Regions from separate parts of the Clostridium swellfunianum genome, predicted to be linked through region 4. Evidence: riboswitches for the same ligand, from Rfam matches in the RefSeq annotation. Region 4 holds a riboswitch; each other region holds the start of a gene.
The links. A riboswitch is a leader RNA that binds a small molecule or an ion and turns the genes downstream of it on or off. The one in region 4 is predicted to bind cyclic di-GMP.

Region 1 (5,940 bases), 1.1 Mb from region 4:
TTTATTAAGCTGTGTACTTTTAGTTACATTGTCAGTAGGCTCATCTATAGTCTTAGTTATAGTTTACGCCTCTATCATGGGCTTTGGATTTGGTGGAGCTTTTACCACGTTAACCATAGTGGTGCAATCCTCTGTGGGTTACAGTATAAGAGGAGCAGCTACTGCAACTAATGCGCTTGTAAGAACTATAGGACAGACTATAGGAGTAAGTATTTTAGGAAGTGTGATAAATTTAAGCATAGTTAAATACTTTAATGATATAGGCATAAAGGGGATTAAACCGGATGATTTATATTCTTCAACTGCTGTAAGCAGTAGTTTATCCCTAGAACAAATCAGAGGCTCTGTATTTTCGGGAGTTCATATAGTGTTTCTCATATTAGCTTCTGCCGCTTTGATTTGTTTGCTGTTGTCCTTTACGTTATCTAATAACTTAAAAGAAGAAGCTTAAAAGGAGCTTGATCCCAATGCAAAAAAGTAGCGGGGTCAGGCCTTTTTATATTGAAGGATTTAAATATTGTTTGTCGAATATAATTGGTTATACACTATATATAGGAGATGAACTTGATGGCTAGTGGACAAAATAGTACCTTAGAGCTAGTAATAGTAAATGCACTTAGAATACCAGGAGTAAAAGTAGATAGAACAGAGTTTTTAACAAAAACCTTTAGTAATTATGCTGAGCCATCACGACTTGGCAAGATTATAGAACTCGGGCCTGTAAATGCAGGTATTGATGTTAAAACTATTAATAGTGAAGCAAAAGCGCTTATAGATAAAAGAACTCTTCAAAGTTCAGGGGTTTCCTTCGCAGCAGGGCTGCCAGGAGGCTTTGCAATGGCTGCCTCTATACCTGCTGATACGATGCAGTTTTTTGGTACAGCTCTACGCATAGCTCAAGAGCTTGCTTATTTGTATGGATTTAAGGATTTATGGGAAAATGGAGCTATAGATGATAAAGCAGTTAGAAATGAACTTATAATTTTTATAGGTGTTATGTTTGGGGTAAGCGGTTCAGCTGCTGCACTTAGGGTAATATCTGCAAATATGTCGAAGCAAATTCTTAAAAAGCTGCCTCAAAAGACATTAACAAAAACAGTTTCCTACCCTATTATTAAAAAAATTGCAGCTCTTCTTGGGGTTAAGCTTACAAAGGATACCTTCGCAAAAGGATTATCTAAGGCAATTCCTATAATTGGAGGAGTTGTTTCTGCTGGCATGACCTATGCATCAATGAAACCAATGGGTGAGCGTTTAAGAAAAACCTTAATTGAATCAGTAAGCAGTTATAGCCAATCAGATTATAATAGAGACTTAGGTGAAGTAGGAGTAGATTTAGATAATTACATAGATGTAGAATATGAAGAAGCTTCAGAACAAAAGGAGGCTAGAACAAACATTACTAGCATGGCAGATGAAATAATGAAGCTAAAACAACTTTTAGACCTTGGAGCAATAACTTCTGAAGAGTTTGAAAAACTAAAAGCAAATTTGTTAAACTCTAGACTTTAATGAAAAGAGAATGTGTCTTAAATAACTTTAAGAGCATTCTCTTTTTATGTTTTAAAAATCATGACAAATTTGGAACAGTAAAATTGAGCCTTAAATGATATAATCATGATACATAGATTATAAGAGGGTGGATATGGTGGATTATATACAGCTTATTCAAAATAGTATTGATTATATAGAAGAGAATTTAAAGGAAGAGTTAAGTGTAGATAAGCTTTCTGAGCTAACTGGTTTTTCATCCTACCACTATTATCGTTTGTTCAATGCCTATGTGGGAATGCCTGTAATGCAATATGTGAGAAGGCGAAGGATGCTTCATGGCATAAGTGATGTTGTTAATAAAGGCAAGAAAATAATTGATGTTGCCATGCAATATGGCTTTAATACCCATAGTGGTTTTAGCAAGGCCTTTAATAAAGAATATGGCTGCTCGCCAAGTCAGTATATAGAGAATATAAATGGAAGCATACCAAAGAAAATAGATCTTATGGTGCTGAAAAAATATAACCTTTTGAAAGGGATAGTTATGGAACCCAAAATTACAACCAAGCTTTCTTTTAGGATTGCGGGGTATGAATTTGAAACAAGCTTTGAAAGCCAGAGAAATGAAAGAGAAATTCCAGCCTTTTGGGAACGTTTTGAAATAGAAAACTGGGAAGATAAATTATATGAAGAGGTCAAACCTTCGGTTCATGGAGAATATGCTGTATGCTTCCCACCTAACATGGAAACAGGCAAGTTTCAGTATCTTCTTGGAGTAACCGCAGAAGCTTATGATAGGCCAAGCGAGAATATTATAATTACAGAAATACCTGAGGCTTTGTATGCAGTGTTTACAACACCTCCTGCACCTTATGAAAATAGAGAGTTTTCAAAGGCTATTCAAGGAACCTGGAATTATATAATGTATGAATGGTTTCCTAATTCGGGCTATGAAATAGCACCGGGCAAGCCTGATTTTGAATACTACGATGAAAGATGCCATAATCCTTTAAGTTCTGTTATGGACATATATATTCCAATAGTTAAAAAGCAGTGAAGGGGTTGATTAAATGAGCAAAAAACTATCTCAAACCACAATTTATTTAATATATTCAGGTGCTTCGGCACTTTTCTTTTCTATGGTTTTTACAGTGAGTCAGCTTTATAGAATTGATACTCTACATTTAAATCCCCTTCAGCTTGTACTTGTAGGTACAGTTTTAGAAGCTTCCTGTTTTGTATTTGAGGTACCAACAGGTGTTGTTGCAGACATGAAAAGCAGAAAGCTTTCGGTTATTATAGGGCTTTTATTAATTGGAACAGCATTTATATTAGAAGGCTCTGTGCCGTTATTTGCAGCAGTCATAGTAAGCCAGTTTTTATGGGGACTGGGCTATACCTTTACAAGTGGTGCAGATGAAGCTTGGATAGCAGATGAGCTGGAAGGCAAAAGTTTAGATTGGGTTTATTTAAAAGGAGCTCAAATGAGCCAGTTGGCTTCCTTTATTGGCATACTTTTAAGTACTGTAATAGGTGTAAAGCTTATGAATTTGCCAATTATCATCGGTGGAGTTCTATTTATAATGCTTTCTGTTTTTCTAATGTTCTTTATGAAGGAGGAAAATTTCAAACCCGCTCCTGCAGAAGACAGAAATTCTTGGATGCAAATGAGACATACCTTCATGGAAGGGATTAAATTTATAAAAGGAAGCAAAGTGTTAGTTTTAATGATGTCTATAGCACTTTTGTATGGCCTTTATAGCGAAGGCTTTGACAGATTATGGACAGCGCACCTTCAAAATGATATAGGCTTTCCAAACATAGCAGGAATCAAGCCTATAGTTTGGATTGGAATTATAGATGGCACTGCGATGCTTATAAGCATACTTGCAGTTGAATATATAAAGCGAAGAATGGAGAAAACAGGGGAGCTTGATAGGGTTTGGATACTAACTCTAATTAATATACTTATGGTTGCAGCAGTGATTTTCTTTGGGTTTTCGGGAAATTTTACTTTAGCATTATCCATGTACCTTTTATTCTATATTTTAAGAACTACCAATGGACCAATATACAGTGCTTGGAGAAATAAAAATATAAAATCAGAGGTAAGAGCTACAGTTATATCAACCTATGGGCAGATAGACGCCTTAGGTCAGATTATTGGGGGACCTATTATTGGGTTTATAGCTTTAAAAACCTCAATTTCTGCTGCTATAGTAGTTTCTGGAATCATCTTATCTCCTGTAGTAGTATTGCTTATTATGGAGCGAAAAAAGTAAGAAAATGGAATTTGCTAGTGAATAAGTGCTTTCAGACATATAAGTCTCCAAAAATAGAATAAGTAATTTTAATTATATTATAAAAAACCTTGAATTTGCCAAATTTATATAATATAATTATGAGTGTAAAATAATAGAAATAAAACTTCATAAATCAATTATTTTATATTTGTATAATAGCAAACCCATCGAAAGGTGGAGACGCAAAGCCGTGAGTCTAAAGCAAGATTAATTGCCATGATTGTCAGGTTGCCGTTGATATAGGTTAACTTTTTGAGCTTTACTAGACAGGCACCTTTTTTGCTTGTCTTTTTTTAATAATTAAGTTAACTAAAAACAACTAATGTTTTATTAATTGAGGAGTGTGTGGGGAATTGAATACTAATGAAGTAAAAAAATGTTTAAAGAAAAAGTGGACAAACGAAGAAGTACAAATATTAAAAGATTTTTATAATGTAAAACCTATGGAAGAAATAATAAGACTTTTGCCTGATAGAAGCAGGGAGAGTATTATAAAAAAAGCTAAAGGACTTGGATTAAACTCAGAAAATAAACACTGGTCTGAAGAAGAAGTATCATACCTTGAGGAGAAGTGGGGAGTTATTCCTGTAGAAAATATAGCAAAAAAGCTAGGAAGAACAAAGAATGGAATTTTGCTTAAGGCACACAAAATAGGGCTTAGGGATCAGGTTATTGCAAATGGTGAATACCTTACTCCTAAAAATGTTGCTTCTGTTTTAGGAGTTGGAACGAGGACTATTTATAATTGGATGAACAGAGGTTATGTAAAATATAGAAGGTTAAAGGTTAATTCTGTAAAGAAATATCAGATTACTATCTATAACTTTAAAATATTTTTAGAGGAACATCAAGATAAATGGGATGCGAGAAGTTGCGATCTTAAGTTTATAAATACCTGCTTCATAACTTCACGAGATAAAGGAAGCTGTGAGCTTCCAGAATGGCTTTTAGCAAAGGTAGAGTCAGATAAGCTTAAGAAAGATATGTCGTCTCGAAAAAAGTGGACAACCAAAGAAGAAATGACTCTTAAGTCTATGGTTAACAACGGCAAAACTTATAGAGAAATTGCTACTCTTTTAAATAGAAGCTTTTATTCAGTTCAAGGAAAGATAACGAGCAGGATGAATGGTTTTTTGCAAGTTTAATCAATCAAATAGATTTATAACATATAGTATTTAAATAAATAGTTATATAAGAAGATGCCCATATGTAAAGGACTATTTTATTAGCAAACCTGCTAGTAAAGTAGTCCTTCCAAATTTTCACTCATTGTATAAAACCTTCACTATTAATATAATAATATTTAGTAAACTTAATTCTATAAAGGATTGATTAGATGAGAAACAAATTTGAAGGCTTCATAGAGGAGCTGGCTATGACAGAAGTTACACCTAATGTGTACAACCAGTACTCCTATGAGTATAAGGATAATGAGATTAGAAGAAAGAACTTACTGATTTATCTAAATAAGATGAATAAGATAAAGCCAAAGGTTATGCTTGTAGGAGAGGCACCAGGCTACAGAGGCTGCAGGCTTACAGGAGTTCCTTTTACAAGTGAGCATTTGCTTATGAATAATATGAATGGACTCGACTTATTTGGCAGAGAGGCTGGATACAAACTTGTAGAGGAAAAAGATAAGCTTCTTAAGGAAGCTACAGCAACTATAATATGGGATACTCTTATAAAACATGATATTATGTCACTTGCATGGAACGCATTTCCGTTTCATCCCCACAAGGAAGGCCATGGACAAAGTAATAGAGCGCCTCTAAGCAAAGAGCTGCTTATTGGGGAAAAGCCGCTTTTAAGAATGATTGAAATGTTTAACATAAAGCATGTTGTTGCAGTTGGCAATAAGGCAGAACAGACTCTTAGAAAGCTTAATATAAGCTGTCATAAGGTTAGGCATCCTGCTCAAGGCGGCAAAAATGAATTTATTGAAGGCGTTAAGGCTTTTAAAGCACTATACTTGTAATTTAATTAGGAATTGCTTAATATGGTTTAAAACTTAAATGTTGTATATAATTTAAAGTGAAATCAACAAAGGATGGTGCAAGCATGAGTAAAATAGGTTCAAAAGATGTGCAACAATTCATAAATGATAACCTAAGTGAAGAGTTTTTTAAAAATAACATTCCAA
Region 2 (5,940 bases), 2.8 Mb from region 4:
GGTTACCTCAATAGATGGAACAAGCATTTCAAAAGATATTAGTATAGCTGTTACAAACAAGTAAAACAAAGCCTGCTCGCAAAACTTTATTTACGAGCAGGCTTTGTTTTATTTATTTAGCAAAATTATTTAAACGGGTTGTCCTTACCATAACTGCTTTGATTAAAATCATATTCATTATGCAGATTTATACCATCCTGCACATAAAGCACGCTGGCAGTTAAGGTAACGGATAATTGACCATCAACATTGCCTTGTTTAGTTACATTAACAGCACTTACATTAGTTAGCCTGCTGTTTGTTTCTAAGTTGTTTATATACTCAGTAAAACCGCTGTAATCCCCCTTAATATTAATAATTACCGGAACAGCCATAATACTTATCCCTGAAGCTTGTGTTTCTTTCTTTTGCTCGCTGCCTGCCTGATTGCTAGTAGTTGGTGTATTTTTCAAAGTCCCTTCACCTGCTTCATATTTCACTCCATTACCCATAGTAAGACCAACTAAGGTAACCTTATTTTCCAAAGCAAGCTTATTTAGCTCTCTCATAACCTCAGCATTCATATCACTCTTAGGCATGAGCTTTATGTACTTATCATATTTTTCCTTTAGTGAGACTATTTCTTCGTTCATCTTCTTATTGCTTGTATCCATAAACTTGGCTTGCAGTACCTTCTGCTCATAATTATTCACTCTATCTTGAACAGCTTTTGTTTTTATTCCTATTGGAGTTATTATATATTGGTAGTAAATATATCCTATAAGCATAATTGCAAATATGCTTAAAAGAAGCTTTTCACTTTTACTTAAGTTCTTCATTTTACTTCCTCCCTTATATTAGTGATTACTAAGGTGAAAGTATAGATACCCTTTTGTTCATCTTTAATTATATTTGCAACAAGGCTATTAGTAAATTCCTTTGACTCTTGAAGATTAGCTGCAAACTCATTAATTGAGTTGTATACCTTTGCTGCTGCAGATATATTAATACTGCCCGACTTATAATCAAGAGTATTTATAACAATATCCTGTGGCATATGCTTTTCCAAGCTTTTAATAACTGGATATATGGCAGAGTTGGATTTTTGTGTTTTCTCTACTAAATCTGCATACTGCTTGTAGGAGGTTACTTCTTTTCTAAGCTTCTCATTATCAATAATTATAAGCTTCGATTTTTCCAGAGAGCCTTTAAGGTCAGCTTCTCTTTTGTTAAGCTCGTTAAGCTTTGCATAGGGCACAATAGCAATAGCCGCTAATAATGAGAGTATAAGCAGCGCCCCGCCAACTGTTTTAAGAAGCATTGCATCCTTTTCTCTCTTCTGCTTTATATGGTTTGGAATAAGATTAAGTTCTCTCATAGCCTACTCCTTTCTTAGCAGCAAGCCTATGCTATTAACATAGTATTTGAAGCTGCAATTCTCAGGAAGCTTTGTTTTTATCCCTATTTCTTCAGCCGAGTCAACTATTTCCACTGTAGTTGAAAAGTATTCCTGAATGTAATTATCAATTCCTTTTATTTCTGCGCCTTCTCCAATTACATAAATCATGTCTAGCGACTTATTTGTTTTCCCTGTGGTATAAAACTGTATAATTTTCTCAAAGGAATAAAGTGCTTGATCAAACAGACCTTTTATTGCCACATCAACAGTACTCTCTTCTTGCACATAAAAGTTAAATACTCTTAAGAAGTTCTTCGCAGATTCCTCTGGTCTGGATTTAGCAAATGGATACATTATATCCGCCACATTATTAATTCCAAAAGGTATGGTTCTCTCAATAAATAATCTCCCGTTCTCTAAAATAGTAAAGTTGCTATTATAATGATCTATGTGAATTATGCCGATGCTTTGTATTTCCTTCTTAAGCTTATGAACATTTCTAAAAACCTTGCTTATATTATTGGGAGCAATATCTATAGCTTCAAGTTTTAGATTTAATTTTTTAGCAAGCTCCACATACTTGTCTATCTTTTCTTTAGGTGCAGAAACCACCATAACCTTGTAGACTTTCTTTTCCTTTGTATTTATCTTATCTATTATCTCATAATCTGTATAATAGTTTTCTCCCTCATTGGGAAGGTATTGACTAATCTCCCACTGCAGTGATTTAATGATTCCCTTGCTGTCCATTATGGGTGTTTCTATATGCCTTACTACAATATCCTCACCGTGTACAGTAAAGGATATTCTTTTTGTGGTTATATTGTTTTCTTTTAAAAACTCTGAAATCGCCTTTGCAAGCCTTTGAATATTTAAAATATTTTCCTTTACAAAAGCCTCTTCAGGAGTCTTTATACTACCACAGCATTTTATCTTGTTTTTTGAACCTGATAGAATTTTTATGTACTCGTGCCCAATCTCTACAGCTATTAGGTCTTTTTCAAACATTAAATCACCACTTTCATGAAAGATGTAATCTACCTTTATTAGTTCTAAAATCATATATCTATAAAATTATATATTTGTTCTCTGTATTTATAAACTTTAAAAGGCAGCGCTATCGAACATGTTCATTAGTGCTGCCATGAAAGATTTATTTAATATTAATTATAGTCTTTTATTATTTTTCAAAAATAATGTTATATTTAATCTCAGCAGAAAAGATGTCAATTTTTAACTATATAATATTGTTAAATATTTATTTCAGAAATAAAGGGTCGGTTACACTATTAGCTCCATACAATTCAAGTGTCCATATGTAAATTGTATTTCTTTGCTACCCTAATCTCTTAATTTTAGTTAAGAGATTCATAAGAGTCAGCTGGCTTTGAATCTTTAACTTTTACATCACCAGTAGCAGCATCATACCAAAACTTATTTGCAGTATTTTGGCATGCCTTTACACCAGTTGAAGTTAAAGCTTCAGGTGCAAGATAAGCAGCCATTGCTCCGCTTGTTTTAAAATCCGATGCAGCCGGAAGTGAATTAGTAGATGAATTAGCTTGGAAAGTTTGTGCTGCACTTTGAAGTGTTCTTGCAGTAGCTAAATCTGCTTTATCCTTCGTACCACTTAATGTAGAACCGAATCTTGGAACAGCAATTGCTGCTAATATTCCCAGAATTGCAATAACTACAATAAGTTCAATTAATGTAAAACCCTTTCTTTTCTTGGTCATTAATTTTACCTCCCCTTTGTTTATCATTTTTTACCCTCCTAATGTTTATATATGAATGCTTATTATGCAATTCATTCTACATACTAGATACTAAGTTATACATCTCAAACATCGGCAACAGCATAGCTATTACAATAAAACCTACCACTACTGCTAAAAATACTATTATTAACGGTTCAATTAATGTTGACAATTGAGAAGTAGCATTTTCAACCTCATTATCATAAAACTCTGCTGTCTTTTCCATAATACTGTCTAGAGTTCCTGTTTCCTCGCCTATCTTCATCATTTGGGTTAGCATAGTGGGAAAAACGCCTCTGCCTTCGAGACTTAAGGCAATGCTATGACCTTTCCTTACTGCTTCGCTAGTGCTTTGGAGTAATTTACTTGCTACTGCGTTTCCTACAACCTTTGAACAAATATCAATACTCTCAAGTAGCGGCACGCCTGTACTCATAAGAGTCCCAAAGGTTCTTGTAAACCTTGCTGTTACAATCTTGGTAATTATCTTTCCAAAGAGCGGCATATCTAGCTTTAGCATATCTACTTTTTCTGCTGCCTCTTCATTATTCCTTATAAATATCTTCGCAACTATTGCTAGCATCAGAATAAATCCCATAAGTAGCAAGCCATATTTTTTCATGAAATCACTCAAAGCCATAATTATACGGGTAGGCATAGGCAAGGTGCCTCCTGAACTTGTTATCATGCCCACGAAGGTAGGCAGTACAAATATAAGAAGAAGATTAACTACCACAACTGCAACCACAGCTACCATAATAGGATAAGTTAAAGAGCCCTTAATCTTTTTCTGAAGCTTGTAGCTCTTCTCATAATAATCAGCCATTCTATTCATTACAGTATCAAGAGTTCCGCTCATTTCACCAACACTTATCATGTTGACAAGCATTTCTGGTATATCCTCATGCTTTCCTAAGGCTTCTGATAAACTACTTCCTTTTTCTATATCACTTTTTACCTCTTTAAGTATATTTCTGAATTTTTTATTTTCAGTTTGTTCAGCAACTACATCCATAGCCCTTAAAATATTCATTCCTGCAGATATAGTAAAAGAAAACTGTCTGCAAAATATTGCTATTTGCTGTGTTGATATTTTTTTATATTTTGATAAATCTATATCCATTGAGCTGCTGTATAATTTTATGTTTTGAGGGTAATAATCTCTTTCTCGAAGGCTTGTCCTTACTATATCTTCACTTTCAGCTTCCATCTTCCCTTTGATTATGTTTCCCTGTAAATTTCTTGCTTCATACTGATAGCTTGGCATCCTTCTTCCCCCTTATTCCTTTAAATAAGCAACTCTCATAAATTCATCCATAGTAGTTGTTCCTTTAAGCACATGTACTGCGCAAGCTGTTCTTAGAGTACTCATACCTTTCTCGATAGATAGATCTCGAAGTTCATCCGTGCTGCAGCCCTTCATTATCATGTCTCTATGCTCTCTTGTTACTTCCATTATTTCATATATACCTATACGACCTTTGTAGCCGCTATTGCCGCAAACATTACACCCCCTGCCCTTTTTAAGCATAATAGGCATATTTCCTTTTATCTCAAGAATACCTTTTTCATATTCAGATGCTTCATATTCTTCTGCACAGCTTGGACACACTTTTCTAACCAATCTCTGAGCTATAACTCCAACTACAGAGGTAGCAATAAGATATGGCTCAATTCCCATATCTGCAAGTCTAAGCATAGAGGAAGGTGCATCGTTTGTATGAAGAGTGCTGAGCACCAAGTGCCCTGTAATAGCGGATCTTATGGCTATTTCAGCAGTTTCAGCATCTCTAATCTCACCAATCATTATTACATCAGGATCCTGCCTTAGTATGGACCTAAGACCTGCTGCAAAAGTAAGCCCAATCTTTGTATTAACGCTTACCTGATTGACTCCTTCCATTAAAAACTCTACGGGGTCCTCTACAGTGATAATGTTTTTGCTTTCTGTGTTTAACTCATTAAGCATAGTATATAAGGTTGTTGACTTTCCACTACCTGTAGGGCCTGTAACAAGGATTATTCCATGAGGATTGCTTATAAATTTATCAAGTTTCTTTACCTCACTTCCGCTAATCCCTAAGTTTTCTTTTCCAACAAGAAAGTTTTCCTTGTTAAGTATTCTTATAACAACCTTTTCTCCATTTACCTTTGGTAAAATGGAAACTCTAAGATCCACTTCCTTATTATCTATAGTTGTCATTATTCTGCCATCTTGCGGCAGCCTTTTCTCTGCTATATTTAAATCAGCTAATATCTTAATACGTGTTATTAGGGCACCTAAAGTGTCTGGCTGAGTTTTTAGGACTTCAGATAGTTCTCCGTCTACTCTATATCTTACCCTTACATATTTTTCAAAAGGTTCTATATGTATATCTGATGCTCTTGCTCTTACAGCATTTTCAATTATACTGTCCACAAGCCTTACTACAGGTGCATTTTTGATTTCTTCTAAGGCATCAGTTTCATCTTCTTTAGCCTCTACCCTATTTGAAAACTGTTCCTTTGAGAGCTCGTCCGCAGCTTTCATAACATATTGCGTTGAATAATATTTTTTAATAGCTTCCTTAATTTCCACACTTGAGGCTATATATGGTTCTACACTATAGCCAGTTGCTATTCTTACATCATCTAGTGCAATAATATTAAGAGGGTCGCTCATAACTAGCTGAACTTTGCTTCGTCTAATTGATATAGGTATAACATTATGCTTATTTGCTAAGTTTGCTGATATGGTTTTTACTGCATCAGTATCAACCTCTACCTCATCCAGCTTTACTCTCTTAACTCCTAATTGTAACTCAA
Region 3 (5,940 bases), 2.3 Mb from region 4:
ATTCAAGGAAGCGATAATATTGAAATCAATAATATAGGCTGGGATTCAAGAAAAGTATTATCCAACTCTCTTTTTATTTGTGTGAGAAATAGAAATGTTGATAGGCACTCTTATGCCTCCGCTGCTATTCAAAATGGTGCAGTTGCTTTGGTTATTGAGCATGATATAGAAGAGGTACCAGCAAAAGTTACAATTATTAAAGTGGAGGACTCGAAAAAAGCTATGGCAAGCATAGCAAATATATATTTTGGAGAGCCTTCTAAAAAATTTAATCTAATTGGAATAACAGGAACTAACGGTAAAACTTCGGTAACCTATTTTGTTTATAAGGTCTTAGAGAACGCAGGAAGATTGACAGGAATTATTGGTACTATTGAAAATAAAGTAGGAGACAAGGAGCTTAAAACAGAAAAGCTTAATCCTACTACTCCAGACTCAATTGAGCTTCAAGCGTCCTTTAAGGAGATATCTGAGGCCGGAGGCTCTGATGTAGTTATGGAGGTTACCTCCTCAGCTCTTGATAAAGGAAGAGTTTATGAATGTGATTTTAACATTGGCGCCTTTACAAATTTGACACAGGATCACCTTGAAGAGCATGGAACCATGGAAAACTATAAGAATGCAAAGCTTAAGCTTTTTAAAAAGTGCAAAAAAACTCTAACTAATATTGATGATCCAGTTTCAAAAGAAATAATAGAGACAGCCTCTGGAGAAGTTTTCACCTATGGTATAGAACGCGCTGCAGATTTTAAAGCCTTTGATATAGTTTACGGTCTAAATTTTATAGAGTTTTCCTTAAGCTTTAAAAGCCAGATTAAAAATGTAAAATTTAATGTTCCGGGAAAATTCAGCGTTTATAATGCTTTAGCAACCATAGGTATATGCTATTTGTCAGGATTAGAACTGGAGGAAATAATTGAAGGATTAAAGAATATTACTGGGGTGCCCGGAAGAATAGAAAAAATAGCAAATGATAAAGAAATTTTGACTATTGTAGACTATGCCCACTCTCCTGACAGCCTCGAGAATATAATAAAATCCATGAAGGATATAGCAAGAGGAAAAGTAATTACTGTATTTGGCTGCGGCGGTAATAGAGATACCTCTAAACGCCCTATAATGGGAGACATAGCAGGAAAGCTTTCTGATTTTGTAGTTATAACTTCTGATAATCCGAGAAATGAAAACCCTGCAGCAATTATTGATGAAATAGAGCAAGGAATTCTAAAGACCAATTGTGACTATATAAAGTCCGAAAATAGGGAGGAAGCTATATATACTGCCTTAGGCAAGGCAAATTCCGGTGATGTGGTGATTATTGCAGGAAAAGGTCATGAAACTTATCAGATTCTTGGAGATAACATTATACATTTCGATGATAGAGAAGTTGCTAGAAAATACTTTAGCAGATAAATATTCAGTGTACAGGAGGCGTAACAATTAATAATTGTTATGTACCTCAGAGAAATACAGGAGGGTAAAAAATGAATTTATTAAAATCTTACAAATCTTCTTTAATACTTCTCAGTTCTGTAATTATAGGAGGCTTAGTCGGCGCAATTGTTGGTCCTAAAGCATCTATAGTTGAGCCGCTTGGTGATTTATTTCTAAACTTGATGTTTATGATTATTGTTCCACTAGTGTTTTTCAGTGTTACTTCAGCAATTGGCAACATGGTTAGCATGAAAAGGCTTGGCAAAATACTCGCTGCAATATTTATAGTGTTCACAAGCACAGCCCTTTTAACTGCTGTTATAAGTTTTATTGGAGCCTTAATTATGAATCCTACAAATGGAATTGATACTTCAGCTATTAAAGCCCTAATGTCCAAAGCTGCTGAAGGTACTCAAAGCACAGAGAAAGTTGGTTTTTTAAAGCAGCTTGTTAATACCTTTACAGTATCGGATTTTATAAGCTTATTTTCAAGAAAAAATATGCTTCAGCTTATAGTATTTTCTGTAGGCCTTGGTTCGGCAATTGCCATGGTTAAGGAAAAGGCACAGCCTCTTGCAAAATTTCTGGATGCTGGAGCCAGTGTAATGATGAAGCTTGTTGATATAATAATGTACTATGCTCCAATAGGTCTTGGCTGCTATTTTGCTTCTGTAGTAGGACAACTTGGCCCACAAATCCTTCAAGGCTATCTAAAATCCTTTTTACTATATTTAATATTAACCGTTGTGGTATATTTGGGACTATTTACTCTTTATGCTTTCATTGCTGGCGGAAAAAAAGGAATAAAGATTTTCTGGGAAAATGCCATAACTCCATCTATAACAGCCTTAGCAACCTGCTCAAGTGCAGCCTGCATACCTGTTAACCTTGAGTACGTAAAAAAAATGGGCGTAACAAAAGATATTGCAGAAACTGTAATTCCACTTGGCGCAAATACTCATAAAGATGGCTCAGTAATAGGTGGTGTATTGAAAGTAACCTTCTTATTTGGTTTATTTGGCTATAGTATGACGGACTTAAAATCAGCATTATCTATAATTTTTACTGCCTTTCTAGTAGGTGCAGTAATGGGCGCAATCCCGGGAGGAGGAATGATTGGTGAAATGCTTATAATAAGTGTTTATGGCTTCCCTCCAGAAGTCCTTCCTATAATAGCAGTAATAAGTACAATCATAGATGCTCCTGCTACTCTATTAAATTCTACAGGAAATACGGTATGTTCTATGCTGGTAACTAGAATGGTTGAAGGAAGATTAAAATTCGCTAAAATTTTAGCTTCCGAAGCCGGATTAAGCGAGCCCGCTTAAAACTGAAGCTTTCTCTGTCAAAATCAATATTACCAAAGTAAAGAATCCACAAAATCTATAGCAGATAGCAAAACTAGCCAGCCATATAAGAATATAACAATTTAACCATATGGCTGGCTAGCCCTTAATCTCTTAAAAGAATCAGTATTAGTGACTCAAATTCCAAAACTTTACTTATACCTTCTATTGTAATGGGTAAACTATAGATATGCTAAATTTAGCATAATTCAAAGTTTTGAAAGTGGGGAATTTAATATGAACGATAAAAATCTTCAAGAAACTCAACAATTAAACGCACAGGCAAGGTCAAACTCAACATCTGATGGAAAGTCAAAAGTCAGCCTAACTCATCCTGAGCTAGGACAAAGCTTTACAAACAGCATTTCTAGCTCAGATCTTCAAGAAGCTGTAGAACTTAATCAAAAGTCTAGACAAAATAAAAATAGATAAATATATGATCATAAAAATGCAAGGCAGGTTTCATAACCTGCCTTTACCTAAAATATTATTTTCTCTAAGTCCTTTAAAGAAGTAACTATATAATCTGCTTCTAAAGAAATGTATGCCTTATTGGTATTATACAAGCAGGATTTAGCTCCAGAACTTTTAGCCCCTATTATCTCGATGTCCCTATCACCAACAACTAAAGTTTCAGCCTTATTCATGTCATATTTATTAATTAAATATATGAAGCCTTCAATATCAGGTTTTCTTTTGAACCCTTTGTCTATGGTTACTACTTCAGTAAAAAGTTCTGTCATGTCATGAAAATCTAAAATTTTAAGTGCAGTATCCTCTTCTCTATGAGTCAAAATAAAGTTCCTGCCACCTTTATTTATAAGTTCTCTGCAAACTTCCTTAGCATAAGCAAATGGTATTATTTTACCCAAGTCTGAATTTTTTTCATATACTCTATATTCTTCCACGAACCTGCTATCAAGCTTATAAAGTTCAGTAAAGTGTTTAGCTGCCGTATAGAAGGAAACTTTCATATGTTCTAAAATATTTTCTTCACTTTCCTTTATCTCTCTATCTTCAAGAGCTCTCTTGAAAGCGTACACCATTGCAGGATAAGTATTAAATAGCGTGCCGTCAAAGTCCCAAATTATATTCTTAAACATTTGCATCCCTCCTTTTATTTTATATAAGGTTTACCTAGATTTTCAGTTAAATTAACCAAGTCATCTTTCATTATTATTCTGTCTAAGCTCTTCAATATTTCACCTTTATCTTCAGCTTCAATGTTCATGGATGCTAGTATCATATTTTTTAGTTCAGCTATCTCTTTATTTTTATTATCGATAATATTTTCATACTTTTGTTCCATTTCAGTCCAATTTCTGTTGAGCATATTTATTAAAGACGCCATTTCATCAGAACTACCTACTATACGATTTAGGAGTAGCAGATTAAGCCTTAAGACCTCTGGAATTTCTCCGTGTGAATATCTCAACTGGTGATCTATCTCACCATACCCTTCTTCAAAAATTGTTCTCACTTGTATTTCAGCAATAACCTTGTGATTTGTTGGGAAGGATTCAATCAAGTAATGAACTGAACGATATCCGGATTTTCTTGAATGAATTTGAATATTAAGTTCCTCAAAACGTTTGGTGTCATCACCTTCTCTAACATTTGCAGTAATCTCAACAACTTTCCACATGCTCGTTATAAATTTATGTATTTCTTCCCAATCCTCTTTAAAAATATGTATGGCTCTAATTCCTATTAAATCTGTAATTTGTTCCTTATAATTTTCAGCAGAAAACTTAAAATCTTCACCATATTTTTTCTTCCTATCTGGAGTCTTTCTAATTATCTTCTCTATTAAATGTTCTGATTCCTTAACTCTAGATTTTACAGAATGTATTTTCCCATGAGTTCTTAGGGTACTTGCTATAAAGTCAGCCTGAGTTTCATAAATATTTTTATATATATTATAATCTGAATAGATAGCATTAAGAGTTTCCCAGTTTATTCCCATGCTTTCAACTTCATTTTCAGTAAGATGATATTTCATTAAAAAGTCTTTCCTTGAGATTTTCATGAAATAGCCTCCTTAATATTATTTCTTCATAGATTATATCATAATGCTTTAATTTAAAATAGAAAAAACCATCAGTGCGGTTTAAACTGCTTGATGGTTTTTTCTATTGCTCTATTTACCTAGCTGCAAGAAGAGGCTATTTAATTTAGATGCCAAAAACACCGTGAAAATTGGGGAAGATAAACTATACTAGAGGGAATAGTATAATTATTGGGTCTACTTTTACCTCTTCTTTTGCTTGTTACTTGCTCTGTTATATTCATCTACTTAATTATGATCATAAATGCTTCAACTTGAAGCATTTATTAAATCAAGAAACTCAATTACTTGACAATAAAAAATACCCATACCAAAAAGGCATGGGTGTAAAATCTTTCCAAACCTTTCGGCAACTGGCTGACGTAGTGTTTCTCACTTTAGTCCCTATAGCTTTGCGTCACTAACTTTCGTTAGTTTTGCCTTTATCGAGTTTTACTTTCTCTAAACTAATTATATAAAAGGTCCTTATAGTTTGCAATAGGACAAATATGAATGTTTATAAAACTTTATATATTTATTTTATGAACTGAACTGTAAATGCATCCTTGGAAAGTGCATCAAATTCATACCCCATCACTTTTAACCCCTCAATAACTTGAGGAAGTGCCTCAGTTGAAGTAGTTTTCAATCTGCTGCCGTGCATAAGAATAATAGCTTTATTCTTTCCTTTTGCCCCCTGTAAAACATTTTTCACTATTGTTTCCTTAGGAACAGTATCTGCTGCCGCATCCGCTGAAGACACGTTCCAATCAAAATATTGGTAGCCTTGTTCTCTAACTGTAGATATAAGCTTTTTCATGAAAAGCCTTCCACCATATGCCCAACTTACTTGGTTATTTGAGCCTCCAGGAAAACGGATAAGCTTTGGTCTCATTCCTGCTGCTTCATATATAAAATCATTTAACTTTTCTGTGTCCTCCATATACTTGTCAATTGAAGAATAAATATATGAATATTTATGCGAAGCAGTATGGTTTCCTATTTCATGTCCTTCATCAGCCATTCTTTTAAGCATTCGTTTTTCAAATTCAGAGTTTTTCCCATCAAGCTCCAAGTTAGGAAAAAAAGTTGCCTTTATGTTATATTTCGCTA
Region 4 (5,940 bases):
AAGGCTAATGATATAATTGGCTTCTCCAGGGGAAGAGCTTTGTCTTCTCTAGTACAAAATCTTCGACCAATGGATAAAAAGAATCTTACAGTCACACAACTCGTTGGCGGACTTAATGCTGATGAATCCCATATTAATTCAGATTATATTGTGGCTCACTCCTCAGAAGTTCTAAATGCAAAGCCATGTTTTATGTATGCTCCTATTATTTTAGAAAACAAAAAGCTCCGTGATTCTCTAATGAATGAAAGCTTTTTTTCTAGCGTATACGATGTCATGAAGTCTTGTACTATAGCAATTGTTGGTATTGGAGATATGTCTGATAAATCTAACTTTGTGCAAAAAAATTTCATATCGAAATCAGAATCCTATATTCTTCAGAGTAAAAATGCAGTAGGGGAGATATGTACACATTATTTTGATGTAAACGGAAAAATAATTGATAGCGGTTTAAATGACCGAGTGTTATCCATAGATTTGCAAAGCTATAAGAGCATTCCTATTCGTATTGGGGTTGGCTGTGGCCCAGAAAAGCTTTCTTCCATACTTGGCGCCGCACGAGGAGAACTAATAAATGTACTTATAACAGACTTTAAAACAGCACAAGCTCTATCTGAAATGTTATAGTTAATATTATAATTGTAGTCTTGTGTATATAATGAATAAGACATGCTACGCCCATTAGACAAAGTAAGGTGCTGCAGACTATAAAATCCGCAGCACCTTTTTTACTTTATCAAACTATTCATTTCAATGGCAGTATTTTTTAATTCTTCTGCGCTCGCAGCAATCTCTTCGCTTACAGCGGCAGTTTGATTTACTGACTTTGTTACTGTTTCAAATCTGCTTAGTGTATTTTCTGTTGTCTCCACTATGTTTGAATTAAAGGCTACAACATTATTTGTTTCTTCTAACAGGTTAGTCATCAGTTGATTAACCTCTTTGATATTCTCACCTGATAGTTTCTGCTTATTTAGCATGTTCATTACACTAGAAACTGTTTCACTCAAAATCTTATTTCCAAACTCTATCTTTTCATTGCTGTCTACCATAAGTGTTTCTACCTGTGATGTTTTTTCTTTAAACTCATTAACGATAACACTTACATCACTTAAAGACTTTCTGCTGTGTTCAGCTAGTTTTCCAACTTCCTCTGCAACAACTGAAAAACCTCTTCCAGCTTCCCCTGCCCTTGCGGATTCAATGCTTGCATTTAGTGCAAGAAGGTTTGTCTGGTCGGCAATATCACCAATCATTGAAAGTATCTCATCCATTTGTCTTGATTTTTCTTTTAGAATTTTAGTTGCCTCTGAAGTTATTACTATACTCTTCATTGCGCCATTCATAATATCAAGCACATTCTTTACAGATTTCTCATTGCTATTGGAAGCTTCCATCAGCTCCTCAGAAATTGCCTCAGTTTCTTTAATTTTTGAAGATGCTGTTTTATTTATATCCAGAAGAGTTTCAAGAATTTGTCTACTTCTATGAGAATTATTCAGCATTTCATTTGCATCCTCGCTTACGGCCATACTAGCACCTGCGATTTCTTGCATGGAACTATTTTCTTCTTCTATAATATTTGTTAATGAATCGCTAGAACTTAAGAGAGCCTTTGAAAATTCAGAAATCTTATTAAACAGCATTGATATACTGTTATTTTTTTCGCTCAGTATATTCTGATTTTCCTCAACCTCCTTAAGAAGTCTGGCTGAAAACAAGGTAAAGATAAAGATACCAAATGAAACAAGGCTTATATCTACAGCTCTTATAATTAGCTCTCTAACAAGCACTTGCTTATCTGGAAGCGCTACTGGGTTTAATAAAAACAAAGCTATTTGACACATTATGCTTATTGTTAATGATATTATATTCATCTTTGTATCTAAAAACATAGCACCAAGGATTACAAAATAAAAAACACTTATCCATAGCTCCTTAGATGGGAATAAAAGAGTTATATACATATAATTAGTATAAGAAATCAGTAATATAACAGCTTTAAGCACAATTAGCTTTCTATTCCAATTCTTCTCATCCTTCATGATGTTTTTATACATAAGCCTAAAGGTTATTAGTTCAATTAAAACCAACCCCATTAGTCCTAAAATAGGAGTCCAGCTCATTTCGCTGTATAAGCCAATATACTTCATAAATGCAAACAATCCTCCTGCTAAGCAGGCGCTTATTGAATAAATAATTAAAACAAATTTTAAAGTTCTCTTTTGATAATCAACTAAAATACTTGCGGATTTTTCCATATACATCCTCCTTCGCTTCAGTATGCTTGTTTACTTTTTTACCATTTATATAATAATGCTGCCATGGTATATCCACCTGCTACTGAACAAAATATTGAAATTTCATCCTTATTAAATTGCTCTTTATTTAGCCTGTCATCCAATGCCATAATGGGGCTTGTGCAGCCTGTATATCCGTACTTATTTCCAACAAAAGTCGCCTGTTCAAAAGAAGCGCCCAATTTCTCCATAGTCAATCCTAAATCAAACTTTGAAAATTGAGACATGAAATAATGTGTAACATCTTCTTCTGTATATCCATTTTCCTCTAAGAGACCAATTATTAATTCCGACCACTTTTCTGAAAGGAAGCTAAAGTCAAAAGGATTCCACTCCATCTTCTTTTCGTCTGGCTCTATATCCTTGTTAGGTATGTTAGACAAACCGCATGCAGGGAACCTTATAGTTTCATTATAGGTATCATCAGTATCCATTCTAGAGCCTAAAAATCCTCTTTCCTCCTGCTCTTCCCTTACCTCTAGGACTACAGCTGCTGCTCCATCTGAAATACATCCATAAACAACTAAATCATTTTCCTTAGCAAAAGGACTTATGTGCATTGAGCCTACTACTAGAATTCTTTTGTACTTCTTATCAGTTTTTAAATATCTAGAAGCTATATCTATTCCTGTGATCATACCAATGCAATCATTGTTTATATCAAATACATTTGTAACACTCTTAGCCTGAAGCATATTTTTTAGTATTAATGCACAGCATGGAGTCAGGTATTCTGGAGTATCTGAAACAGAAATAATTGCATCAATATCCTTAGGCTCAAGCTTCGCTTTTTTTAGAGCCTTTTTTGCAGCTTCAACGCCCATCGTTATGCTTGTCTCATTTTCTTCTGCAAGAGTTCTTGTCTCTCTTCCAACCTTCTCCATTAAACCAATAGCATGCTCTTCCATACCGTATTTCCTAAAGTGATTGGCATAATATTCATTATCAACTATTCTTTTAGGGTGATAGCTTCCTACACCTTTTATGTATACATTTCTAAACATTAAAACGCCTCCAAACTTTACTCCTTATTTTTGTTGCAGATTTTTAGTCTTTTAAATGATGTAAACTGATTGTCTAAGATGTTGATATAGACTCACCTCCATTTACATATATAATCTGCCGAGTACTTTTGAAAGCCATAAATAAGAACTCAAAAAATACCAAGGTAGACTATGATTAAACGTCGCCCTTGGTATTTTTTTATTTATGTACTTCGGCAACCTGGCAATCATAGGATTATGCATCCTTTAGACCCACGGCTTTGCGTCCCCGCCTTTCGATGGGTTTGCTATTATCGGCACGTTTTTTCAATTCGCATCATATTATAGCACAATTTTCCATAAAGTCCAAGTGTATATCTTATAAGAGTTTCCTAATAGTATTTCTTCACAAATTTCAGCTTCCGTACATATAATGATAAGTGATTAATAAAAAGGAGATGTTTTAGTACGAACATACTAGGCAAAGCGATGTCCTATTCCTTTGTAAAAGTGTCTAAATTCTCAGAGAAAAAATTTAACAAAGATACTGAAAATGCTTTTAGCCGAAATACTGAAGTACTTAATAAAACTCTTTCAAGAAATTGCAGCACTGAATTTGGAAAAAAATATAACTTCTCAAATATTCACAGCGTGGAGGATTATAAAAAGAAAGTTCCTCTATGCACTTACAAGGACTATGAACAATATATTAGCAGAATGTGCTCAGGTGAGGAAAACATCTTGGTAGCGGAAGAAGTAAAATTCTATGGAATGTCCTCTGGAACTACAGGCAAACAAAAATATATCCCAGTCACGAAGAGTTCACTTTCTGCTGTATCTGAAGTAATGAGCATGCTTATACAGAGAATTCTTTATAATAATTTTAAAAGCAGCTGGTCCTATGGCAAAGGCTTATCACTAACCGATATGGTTATAGCGGGATATACTCAAGGCGGAAAACCAATATGTGCAGGAACTTCCGGAGGTATGAGATCTATAAAATGGATGATACCATTTATTTGGACTACTCCTGTAGAGGTGATGAATCTAGGGAAAGGCATTGATACCCTGTATCTTCACCTTCTGTTTGCAATTAAAGAGCGAAATCTTATGTATATAAACGGAATTTTTATTTCTTCTGTTCTAGATATGTTCAGACATTTGGAAAAACACTCCGAAGAGCTGGTGAGAGATATCCGAAAAGGAACTATTAGCAGGAATATTGGATTATCAGAAGCTGACCGAAAAGTACTACTTAAAAAAATATCGCCTGATGCAGGGAGAGCTGACTTTTTGGAGAAGGAGTTTAAAAAAGGCTTTAAGGGCATCGCTAAAAGGATATGGCCGAAATTAATATATATAGCAAGTGTTACTGGAGCAAATTTTTCTATATATGATGATAAGGTAGCTGAGTACAGCGGAAATATACCTGTTTACTCCAGCGTTTATTCTGCCACCGAAGCTGCTGTAGGTGTAAATAGATATATAAACAAGCAGAGATACGTAGTTATTCCAAGGGTGGCTTTTTTTGAGTTTATACCTGTTGAAGATTTAGATAAGGAGCAGCCATCAACAAAAAATCTAAACGAGCTAAGGCTAGGCTCAGAATATGAAGTTGTTGCCACAAATCAAGCAGGCTTATACAGATATAGGATAGGCGATGTTATTAAGGTTGTAGATTTTTATAATCAAAGCCCTGAAATTGAGTTTTTGTATAGAAAAAATCAATTATTAAACATGGTATCTGAAAAAACTACGGAAGAACATGTACTCAATGCTCTTTCAAATATCTTTAAAAACCTTGGAGCAAGCTTTTCAGATTATACTGTAACTCCGGACAACAGCATTTCTCCTGGAAGATACGTATTTTATATTGAAGCAAAGGACTCCTTGAAAAATAGCAATATAAAAAGTATAAGCAGTCTAATGGATAAGGAACTCTCCAAGATAAATATTGCTTATGGTAGACAAAGGAGCAAGCGCAAACTCGCTGAGGCACAGGTTAAATTAGTTAAGGAAGGTACCTTCATGCTGATAAAGAAAATGAAAATAGCTAAGGGGGTTTCAAAAAATCAGTTTAAGATGCCTAGAGTTGTAACTGATAGAGAGATAATTGATTTGCTAGACAGAAATATTAAATACTAACAAAGTAAAAGCCTCAAATAGTATATCTATTTGAGGCTTTTACTCTATTTAAATAATCCTAAAGGCATTAAAAATCTGCCAGCCCCTGCCACTATGTGAGAGATTAAACGGCTAGCTGTAAGTACTTAAAAACATATAAAACTGCCCTCAGAATATATAATAAGGTTTATGCACATACTGATTACAGCTTATGAAATTGGGGTGGTAGTTATGATTGTTATTTATCATGATGTTGGTGGAACACATTCGTCTTGCGTTTGCGCCAATATACATATAAATAAGCTTCCCACAGATAGATTTCCTGAAATAGAACAAATATTGAGCTTGCCTACCTTTGATAAGATAACAAAAACTGATTATGGCCGCTTAATATATATAGGAACAGACGAATTTGGAGCTAAGGTATACACTTTATGCAGAATGCGAAGCAAGAGATTCGTGATACCTGCCATATCAGATATGTATCAAACCTTCAATGGGAGCATGGATGGTTTTTTTCTCGCTGATACCTC

Region 1: linked by a shared signal. The riboswitch ahead of NBE98_RS02285 (helix-turn-helix domain-containing protein) and the one ahead of NBE98_RS06940 (3-oxoacyl-[acyl-carrier-protein] synthase III C-terminal domain-containing protein) in region 4 are both predicted to bind cyclic di-GMP.
Region 2: linked by a shared signal. The riboswitch ahead of pilM (pilus assembly protein PilM) and the one ahead of NBE98_RS06940 (3-oxoacyl-[acyl-carrier-protein] synthase III C-terminal domain-containing protein) in region 4 are both predicted to bind cyclic di-GMP.
Region 3: linked by a shared signal. The riboswitch ahead of NBE98_RS18320 (RelA/SpoT domain-containing protein) and the one ahead of NBE98_RS06940 (3-oxoacyl-[acyl-carrier-protein] synthase III C-terminal domain-containing protein) in region 4 are both predicted to bind cyclic di-GMP.

Annotation. Positions count from the first base shown of each region.
Region 1 is NZ_JAMOFV010000006.1:454,735-460,674, forward strand. It holds gene NBE98_RS02265 (MDR family MFS transporter) at 1-451, shown strand, start outside; gene NBE98_RS02270 (SHOCT domain-containing protein) at 568-1,512, shown strand; gene NBE98_RS02275 (AraC family transcriptional regulator) at 1,646-2,551, shown strand; gene NBE98_RS02280 (MFS transporter) at 2,565-3,776, shown strand; cyclic di-GMP riboswitch class I at 3,945-4,033, shown strand; gene NBE98_RS02285 (helix-turn-helix domain-containing protein) at 4,151-4,942, shown strand; gene NBE98_RS02290 (uracil-DNA glycosylase) at 5,134-5,775, shown strand; gene NBE98_RS02295 (hypothetical protein) at 5,859-5,940, shown strand, end outside.
Region 2 is NZ_JAMOFV010000006.1:4,324,036-4,329,975, forward strand. It holds gene NBE98_RS20550 (Ig-like domain-containing protein) at 1-64, shown strand, start outside; gene NBE98_RS20555 (hypothetical protein) at 126-818, opposite strand; gene NBE98_RS20560 (PilN domain-containing protein) at 815-1,357, opposite strand; gene pilM (pilus assembly protein PilM) at 1,361-2,386, opposite strand; cyclic di-GMP riboswitch class II at 2,645-2,727, opposite strand; gene NBE98_RS22485 (type II secretion system protein) at 2,734-3,114, opposite strand; gene NBE98_RS20575 (type II secretion system F family protein) at 3,191-4,402, opposite strand; gene NBE98_RS20580 (GspE/PulE family protein) at 4,415-5,940, opposite strand, start outside.
Region 3 is NZ_JAMOFV010000006.1:3,873,795-3,879,734, reverse strand. It holds gene NBE98_RS18340 (UDP-N-acetylmuramoyl-L-alanyl-D-glutamate--2,6-diaminopimelate ligase) at 1-1,413, shown strand, start outside; gene NBE98_RS18335 (dicarboxylate/amino acid:cation symporter) at 1,485-2,762, shown strand; gene NBE98_RS18330 (hypothetical protein) at 3,018-3,212, shown strand; gene NBE98_RS18325 (HAD-IA family hydrolase) at 3,260-3,883, opposite strand; gene NBE98_RS18320 (RelA/SpoT domain-containing protein) at 3,898-4,809, opposite strand; cyclic di-GMP riboswitch class I at 5,194-5,279, opposite strand; gene NBE98_RS18315 (polysaccharide deacetylase family protein) at 5,363-5,940, opposite strand, start outside.
Region 4 is NZ_JAMOFV010000006.1:1,526,109-1,532,048, forward strand. It holds gene NBE98_RS06930 (sugar-binding transcriptional regulator) at 1-627, shown strand, start outside; gene NBE98_RS06935 (methyl-accepting chemotaxis protein) at 729-2,261, opposite strand; gene NBE98_RS06940 (3-oxoacyl-[acyl-carrier-protein] synthase III C-terminal domain-containing protein) at 2,300-3,304, opposite strand; cyclic di-GMP riboswitch class I at 3,516-3,603, opposite strand; gene NBE98_RS06945 (GH3 auxin-responsive promoter family protein) at 3,773-5,428, shown strand; gene NBE98_RS06950 (DUF3189 family protein) at 5,639-5,940, shown strand, end outside.